2 regions of the Delftia sp. WSY_7 genome follow, and region 1 is predicted to be linked to the other one. Evidence: riboswitches for the same ligand, from Rfam matches in the RefSeq annotation. Region 1 holds a riboswitch; the other holds the start of a gene.
What was found. Region 1 has a riboswitch for glycine ahead of ACF8ME_RS10660 (D-amino acid dehydrogenase). Riboswitches for the same ligand answer to the same signal wherever they lie in the genome.

Region 1 (4,413 bases):
TGGCGGCGAGGCCGGCTTCACCGCCCATTCGGCCCTGGTCCATGCCGCAGGCGGCCAGCCCGAGCTGGCCGAGCTGCTGTACGAGCTGTCCGAGCGCACCGAGTCCGGCCTGCTGTTCGGCGGCGTGGGCGATGACGGGGAAGATGGCGTGGAGGGCGTGCAGATCGCCTGCCGTACCGAGGATCTGCATGCGCAGCATGCGGACGCGCGCGGCATTTTTCGTGGTGGCTTTTCAGGCGTGGCCTTCGGTGCCGGCGTGCCCTGCATCACGGGCATGGCCCAGGGCTGCGTGCCGCTGGGCGAGGGGCTGGAGATCACCGAGGCGCGCGGGGCCCTGGTCACCGGGCTCGATGGCGATCCGGCCCTGCAGCGCCTGCTGCAACTGCTGGGCGTGGAGCTGGAAGGCAGCGACTGGCAGCCCGCGCTGACCACGGTCCGCACCACGCTGGCGGCCATTGCGCCGCCGGGCCGGGGCCTGGCCCACGGCGTGCTGACCGAAGAGGCCCAGGTGCTGACCCTGGTCGGACTGGACCCGCTGCGCCAGGGCGTGGCCCTGTCATCGGCCGTGGAGGCCGGGCATTCGGTGATCTTCTGCCGCCGCCAGGCCCAGGTCGCGCGCCAGGAACTGCTGCAACTGGGCGCTGCGCTGCGCGATGCGGCGGAGCCCGAGGAGGCGGCGCCCGAAGGCGAGGTACAGCCCCGCATCCGTGGCGCCATCTACATCAGTTGCCGGGGCCGCGGCGGCGGCCTGTTCGGCGGCCCCGATGCCGAACTGCGCACCCTGCGCCACGCACTGGGCGATGTGCCATTGATCGGCTTCGTTGCCGAAGCCGAGATCATGGACGCCCGCCTGCACCGCTTCGCCGGGGTGTTGACGGTGTTCACTGCCTAGGCGTCGTACACGCCGTACACACGGTACACACCGTCTGCACCTCAGACCGCGCGCGGGCGCACCGTGCCTGCGCTGCGATCCGGGTCCATGGCTGCGGCTCCCAGAAAATCGAAATCCACGGCCGGCTGCCTGCCGCTGACCAGGTCGGCCAGCGCCATGCCGGAGCCGCAGGCATGGGTCCAGCCCAGCGTGCCGTGGCCGGTGTTCAGGAACAGGTTGGCGATGGGCGAGCGTCCGATCAGCGGCACATTGCTGGGCGTGGCGGGGCGCAGGCCGCTCCAGAACTGGGCGCGGCCGGTATCGCCGGCGCCGGGGAACAGCTGCTGCACGCGCCGCACGATGGCCTCGCAACGCACGGGGTCCAGGTTGCGGTCGTAGCCGTTGAACTCGGCCGTGCCCGCAATGCGCAGGCGGTCGCCTTGCGCGCCCGTGTAGCGCGAGAACACCAGCTTGAACTCGTCGTCCGTGAGGCTGACCTGATAGGCCTTGGCGGGGTCCAGCACCGGCAGGGTCACGGAGTAGCCCTTGGCCGGATAGATGGGCAGGCGCAACCCCAGCGGCTGGGCCAGCAGCGGGCTGAACGAGCCCATGGCCAGCACATAGGCGTCGCCCTGGATGCGTTCATAGCGGCCCTCGGCATTGGTCACCTCCACATGGTCGATATGGCGGCTGGCGCCCGCGCCCGTGGTGCGCAGCGCCGTCACGTGGTGGCCGTGGCGGAACTGCACGCCCGTGGCGGCGGCAATGCGCGCCAGCTCACGTGTGAAGAGGTTGGCGTCGCCTGATTCATCCTCGGCCGTATAGGTGGCGCCCGCTATCTGCCCGCGCACATGGGCCAGGGCCGGCTCCAGGCGCACGGCCTCGTCGGCATCGATCAGGCGGCGGTCGCAGCCCAGGGCCTGCATCTGCTCGGTGGGCTTGAGCGCGCCCTCGAACTCGCGGGCGTTCGTATAGAAGTGCAGGATGCCCTGCATGCGCTGCTCGTACTGGATGCCGGTGTCCGACCGCAACTGCTGCAGGGCCTCGCGGCTGTAGGTGCCCAGGCGAACGATCTGCTGGATGTTGTGGCGCGTGCGCGCGGGCGTGCAGTTGCGCAGGAAGGACAGGCCCCAGAGCCACTGGCGCATGTCGGCGCGCAGGCGGAAGAGCAGGGGGGCGTCCTGCCGGCCCAGCCAGCCCAGCAGCTTCAGCGGTGCGCCGGGGTTGGCCCAGGGCTCGGCATGGCTGACCGAGATCTGCCCGCCGTTGGCGAAACTGGTTTCGGCGCCGGGCGCTGCCTGGCGGTCGATGACGGTCACTTCATGACCGAGGGATTGCAGATAGTAGGCCGACGTGGTGCCGATCAGGCCGGCTCCGAGAACGATGACGCGCATGACGATGCCCTTTCAAAGGCATGTGCCGGGTCACGCGAAAGCTGGCCGCTATGGTCTGGATAGCAGGCAGCCGGCGTCCGTCGTGACGCAGCTGCCGCTCCCCCTGTCCTTGGTACCTGAGAGATTCACCACCGTCCATGGGAACGGGGCTTGCTCCTTCGGTGCGCCGCACATTGCGTGCGGCGGCTCTCCAGACGGCATGTTGTGTTTGCAGTACGGAACCTGAGCGTGTATGGGAGTTTGCGCCTTCGGTGAGGCTCGGCACCGTGGCGCCCGCCTGCTCTCCTGCAGGGGCGATTCTATGGGGCTTGCGCAGCCAGTTCCAGTCGTATTGGGGATACCACCAGTTACCTGTATGTGGTGTGGCTGATTCAGGGTATTCCCTAGATCGCTCAAGCGCCTCCCTCGTAGCGCTGGGACGAGTCTCTGGTTTCATGTAAAAAAACTATTGAAATAGAAAAAAACATGATTTAGCCTATCGATATGTGCAGTGGTTTGTCAGTGCATGTTCTGGTCGATTGGACCTGCATGGGTTAACCATGGGTTGTATATATGTCTGATAGGCGACTTACCGTTGCACAGGTGCGGGTCCATGGAAACTGGTCCGTCACTGAAAAAATACAAGCACGGTGAATATGGTTTGTCGAGGGAGGAATGTTTTGCGTCGCAAACCCGACTGAAGGTGTGTCCGCTCAATGGGTAGTGGAGCAGCGCGCAAGCGTTGATGGAAATCCGCCTTTTTTTGATTGACGCGCAGGATCTGCGCGAAAAATTTTGCTTCCAAACTCACCGGCTGCAAGGTGAGTTGTGGGCTCGTGATTCAAATAGAACTATTCGAGGTACGGCGATGCAAATGCGCTGGGTACAACTGATGGCCATTGCCATTGGGAAAATCATTTTCCTGTCATATCTCCTTGAGAAAACGGGGAATATCATGCATGCTCTCAATCGCCTGCCTGGTTCGGCATTTTTTCGCAAGTGGCGTGCAGCGAAGTGCCTTTTCTCTTTGCTGCTGCTTTCATGCGCGGGTATCTCATCCACGGCACTGGCGGCGACCATCGTCTTCACGGTCACCGACAACAGCGACGCTCCCAATGCCAATGCAACGACACCAACCACCTGTGTCAGCACGCTGGGGGGCACCTTTGCTGGCGCATGTACGCTGCGAGCGGCCATTCAGGCAGCCAACTACACGCTGCAAACACTGGATCCGAGTGCCGATGTTTCCATCGTCTTTGCGCCGACACTGACCACGTCGGTACGAACCATACAGAGCGGGACATCCAAGGATGCGGCGGGAAACCTCCATCCGTATGTCGACAATCAGACGGTTTACGTGCGCTGTGCCAATACATTCATCAGCGGAGCCCAGTCCGGCGCCGTGACGGGAGCCACCAATGCCTGTGGTCAAAGCCAGATGATCAGCGGCGGCGATACGGGCACCACCACTGGTGCCGGTGGTGCCTGGTACTGGCTCAAAGGCACCGTGCCAGCCGGCACGGGCTCGTTGACCATCGATTTCGGGGGAGTCATACAAGTCCAGAACTGGGCGGACTCCCCCTGGGAAACTTTTTATCTTGGTGGGAAGAACATCACGCTCACCAATTCGCCCAACATGACCTGTGGCGAAGCGGTATTCGTCGTTGGCTCCCCGGCGAACAATATCACCATTGATCGCGTCGGCTTGGTGAATGTGGCGCCAACCCCTGCGGGAGAGGGGACGCCGTTCAACTGCGAGCTGTACGCGGAGATTCATCAAGGCGCACAAAACGTATTCTTTACCAATAGCACGATCAATTCCGCGATATGGAATGGAAATTACGGCAATAACAAGGGCTCGGCCATTTCCGTTGCCGCAAGCAACGGTGCAGGCACAGTTTCCAACATTGTTGTCGATAATTTCACGGTAACGAATCTGCCCAACCCTATCGGGGGAATGCAGCTCGAGCAGTTCTTCCAGGTCATGTCGAACATGACCGTCAACGGATTGACGATCAAAGATTCGAATATCGCACTGAGTCCGACTGGTGGAAATGCGCCCAGGGCCGTGGTGTCGGTTGATGGAACGATCAACCTGGGCAATGGAATTGGTCTTGCCGTGACGGGTAATACCTTCTCGCTGCCTATCGCCGCCTATACCGCTTCATC
Region 2 (4,413 bases), on a different contig from region 1:
GCTGCCCCGGTTTGCCTACCAGCAGGCCTGGCATGTGCGCAAGCAGGGGGATGCCATGCATCGGTGGCTGCGCAACTCGATGGCGCAGTGCTGTACTGCGCAGAAGTAAACGCAGGCCGCAGCCTCAGGCTGCCACCACCACCCTCAGCAACTGCTTCTGTATCTTCCCGCTGGCCGTCTTGGGCAGCGCCTCGCGGAAGTGGTAGCGGCGCGGGCGCTTGTAGGCGGCCAGGCGGTCGCCGTGGACCAGGAAGGCGTCCAGCGCCTCGGCCGTGGGCGTGGCGCCAGGCTTGGCGACCACGTGGGCGGCGACGATCTGGCCCCAGCGCTCGTCGGCCTCGCCGATGACGGCGACTTCGAGCACATCGGCGTGTTCGACCAGGGCGTCTTCCACTTCGCGGGGATAGACGTTCTCGGCACCCGAATTGATCATGTAGTCGATGCGGTCGCGGATCCAGAGATAGCCGTCGTCGTCGATGTGGCCCAGGTCGCCCGTGTGGTACCAGCCGTGCGCCAGGGCGCGGGTGTTGGCGTCGGGGCGGTTGAGGTAGCCGGCCATCATGCAGGGGCCGCGCACGAGGATTTCGCCCACCTCGCCGGGCAGGCAGGCCTCGGCCGGGTCGGTGGGGGCGTTGTCTTCGCGCAAGCGGGCCACGATGAGGTCATGGCCCATGGAGGGCAGCCCCGCCGAGCCCGCGTGCGAGAGTTGCTCGCGTGGCAGAAGGATGGACATGCAGGGGCCCATCTCGGTGGTGCCGTAGACCTGGACCAGGTCGCTGCCGACCTTGCGCGTCCATTCGCGGATCAGGTGCGGCGCCATGGAGGCGCCGCCGTACTCCACAAGCCGCAGCGCGGGCGCCTGCTCGGGCGAGGCGATGGGGTCGGCCAGCAACATGGTGACCATGGTGGGCGCCGCGAAGAAGAAGCTCACGCGCTCTTCGCGGATCAGGCGCCAGGCCTCGGCCACGTCGAAGCGGCGCAGCAGCACCTGGGTGGCACCGGCCTGCAGGCGCGGCAAAAAGCTGGTGTGCAGCTCGGCCGTGTGGTTGAGCGGCGCCATGGCCAGGCCCACGTCGTCGCGCGTGAACTGCATGGTCTGGTGCATGAGGGCGTTGTGCGCCAGCTTGCTGCGGTGCGTATGCAGCACGCCCTTGGGCCGGCCCGTGGTGCCGCTGGTGTACATGAGGATGCAGGGGTCGCTCTCGCGCACATGGGCCTGGGGCGGCGCGCTGCTGCGGCCCCTGGCCAGGGCCGACAGGCGCTGCGTGGCCCAGACCGGCAGCGGGTCGGCCGGGGCATCGTCGGCAAAGATCCAGTGCTCGATGCCTGCGCCAGTGCCGCCGCCTTCGGCCTTGAGCAGGGCCTGGGCGCGTGCGGCCACCTCGCCGCCCTCGTGCTCGAACACCAGGGCGCGCGCTGCGCCGTCCTTGAGGATGAAGGCCAGCTCCTGCGCCGCCAGCCGGTAGTTGATGGGGTTGAAGATGGCGCCCAGGCGCGCGGCCGCCAGCATGGTGAAGACAAAGGCCGGCGTGTTGTAGAGAAAGGCCGCGACCACGTCGCCATGGCCTATGCCCAGCTCGGCCAGGCCGTGGGCGTGGCGGTTGACTTCGGCATCGAGCTGGGCGTAGGTCCAGGCGCGGCGCTCGCCGCCCTCCCACGCGACCAGGGCTTCCTTGTTCGGCAGGTAACGTGCCGGCCAGGCCAATGTGTCTCCCAGCGTCTGCTGCATGTGCGCTTCTTCCTTCTCGCTCACGAGATTTCATATATCGATGCACCTCAATGTAGGAGATTTTTTAGACAGTTATGCAATTTGCAAATGCATCCATGCAGGCAAGCGCATGGAGTTGCAGTCGGCCCGCGGAAATCCCGAAGCCGCGCGGACGCTGGCCGCAGCTAGAATGCGCCGGTCAGGAGAGAGTGCCCGCCCGGCCGCAACGGTCGCAGGCAGCGGCACCGCCGAAGGCGCAGGGTTCGCCCCGAACGCTCAGGCAAAAGGACTGGCACCGCCTGCCGCCACGGCCGCAGGCGTTCCTAGCTGGAGAGAGATGCAGGGTACGGCGGTGTGCCCCATCCACCGAAGGAGCAAGCCCCACGCATGGAAGGTGCGGGTGAATCTCTCAGGTAAAGCGGACAGCAGGGCAGCACATCCCGGAGGACCGGGATGGCGTTATGCCTTGTTCCTTGCCTGAAAGAGAGCCCTCCTTGTCCGCTGCCTCCACCACCGATCTGCTCAGGACCCCGCTGTTCGACCTGCACCAGGAACTGGGCGCGCGCATGGTGCCGTTTGCCGGCTACTCCATGCCCGTGCAATACCCGCAGGGGCTGATGGCCGAGCACCTGCACACCCGCGAGGCGGCAGGCCTGTTCGATGTCTCGCACATGGGCCAGATCAGCCTGCGCGGCCCGGATGCCGGCGCGGCGCTGGAATCGCTGCTGCCCATGGACGTGCTGGGCCTGGGCGAACACCGCCAGCGCTACGGCCTGCTGCTCAACGACGCGGGCGGCATTCTGGACGACCTGATGTTCGTGCGCCGCGAGGACGACCTGTTCCTGATCGTCAACGGCGCCTGCAAGCACGAAGACCTGGCGCACATCCAGGCCCGCATCGGCCAGCGCTGCGAAATCGAGCCCCAGTTCGACCGGGGCCTGCTGGCGCTGCAGGGCCCGCAGGCAGCAGCCGCCATGGAGCGCCTGCTGCCCGACACGGCCGGCCTGGTGTTCATGACAGGCGGCCACTTCGACTGGGAGGGGGCCGAGCTGTACATCACGCGCAGCGGCTATACCGGCGAGGACGGCTTCGAGATCTCCTTGCCCGCCAGCCACGCCGAGGCCTTTGCCCGTGCCCTGCTGGCCCAGCCCGAAGTCAGGCCCGTGGGCCTGGGCGCGCGCAATTCGCTGCGCCTGGAAGCCGGCCTATGCCTGTACGGCAACGATCTGGACACGACCACCACCCCGGCCGAGGCCGCCCTGAACTGGGCCGTGCAGAAGGTCCGCCGCGCAGGTGGCGAGCGCGAAGGCGGCTTTCCCGGCGCGGCCACCGTGCTGGCCCAGCTGCAGTCGCCCGAGCTGCTCACGCGCAAGCGCGTGGGCCTGGTGGCCCTGGAGCGCGTGCCCGTGCGCGAAGGCACGGAGCTGCTGGATGCCGGCGGCCGCAAGGTCGGCCAGGTCACCAGCGGCCTGCTGTCGCCCACGCTGAACCAGCCCGTGGCCCTGGCGTACGTGGAGCCGGGCAGCGCCGCCGTCGGCACCACGCTGCAGGCCATGGTGCGCGGCAAGGCCGTGCCCATGCAGGTGCAGGCCACGCCCTTCGTGGCGCCCCGCTATCACCGCGGTTGAGGACAGCCTGCGCGCTTGGCGTGGATCGAGTTCGGCGGATTCGTTTTTCCTGCCATCGCATGCCGCTACAGTGCGCACTGACCTTTCTCAAACCGCCTTTCACAGGTTTTTTCAGTTTCTATCGGAGCAAGCCATGAGCATCCAGTATTCCAAGGACCACGAGTGGATCAACGCCGCCAACCCTGACGCGGCCATCGTCGGCATCACCCTCCACGCGCAGGACGCGCTGGGCGACGTGGTGTTCGTCGACCTGCCCGCCGTGGGTACCAGCTTCAACCAGGGCGATGTGGCCGGCGTGGTCGAGTCCGTCAAGGCCGCCGCCGATGTCTACATGCCCGTCAGCGGCGAGATCGTCGAAGTCAACGAGGCCCTGCGCGACGACCCCTCCCTGGCCAACAGCGACCCGCTGGGCGAAGGCTGGTTCTTCAAGGTCAAGCTCAGCGACGCAGGCCAGCTGGCCGCGCTGCTCGACGAAGCCGCCTACACGGCCTTTGCCCAGAGCAACTGACGCCACTTTCCGGCCAGGACGGGCGCCAGGGCCCGCCCTGGCGCTTTTCAGCTTTTGAGACAGGTCCCTCCATGCTGATGTCCTCCACCCAGCCCCTTGCCGCCCTCGAGAACGCCACCGAATTCGTGGCCCGCCATATCGGCATCGCGCCCGAAGACGAGGCCCACATGCTCAGCGCCATCGGCGCGGCATCGCGCGATGCGCTTATCGACGCCATCGTCCCGCCCTCCATCCGGCGCCACCAGCCCATGGCGCTGCCGCCAGCGTCCACCGAGGCCCAGGCGCTGGCCGAACTCAAGGCGCTGGCAGGCCGCAACCAGCTGCTCAAAAGCTTCATCGGCCAGGGCTACTACGGCACGCACACGCCCGGCGTCATCCTGCGCAACATTCTCGAGAACCCCGCCTGGTACACGGCCTACACGCCCTACCAGGCCGAGATCTCGCAAGGCCGCATGGAGGCCCTGGTCAACTTCCAGACCATGGTCTGCGACCTGACGGCCATGCCGATTGCCAACGCCTCCATGCTGGACGAGGCCACGGCGGCCGCCGAGGCCATGACGCTGGCCAAG

Region 2: another riboswitch for glycine. It lies ahead of gcvT (glycine cleavage system aminomethyltransferase GcvT); the one in region 1 lies ahead of ACF8ME_RS10660 (D-amino acid dehydrogenase).

Annotation. Positions count from the first base shown of each region.
Region 1 covers NZ_JBICLB010000024.1:97,950-102,362, reverse strand. Annotated here, with positions in the region: gene ACF8ME_RS10665 (FIST N-terminal domain-containing protein) at 1-892, shown strand, start outside; gene ACF8ME_RS10660 (D-amino acid dehydrogenase) at 934-2,265, opposite strand; glycine riboswitch at 2,359-2,469, opposite strand; gene ACF8ME_RS10655 (invasin domain 3-containing protein) at 2,990-4,413, shown strand, end outside.
Region 2 covers NZ_JBICLB010000054.1:5,227-9,639, forward strand. Annotated here, with positions in the region: gene ACF8ME_RS26060 (LysR substrate-binding domain-containing protein) at 1-109, shown strand, start outside; gene ACF8ME_RS26065 (fatty acid--CoA ligase) at 125-1,729, opposite strand; glycine riboswitch at 1,899-2,010, shown strand; glycine riboswitch at 2,026-2,144, shown strand; gene gcvT (glycine cleavage system aminomethyltransferase GcvT) at 2,170-3,336, shown strand; gene gcvH (glycine cleavage system protein GcvH) at 3,470-3,844, shown strand; gene gcvP (aminomethyl-transferring glycine dehydrogenase) at 3,916-4,413, shown strand, end outside.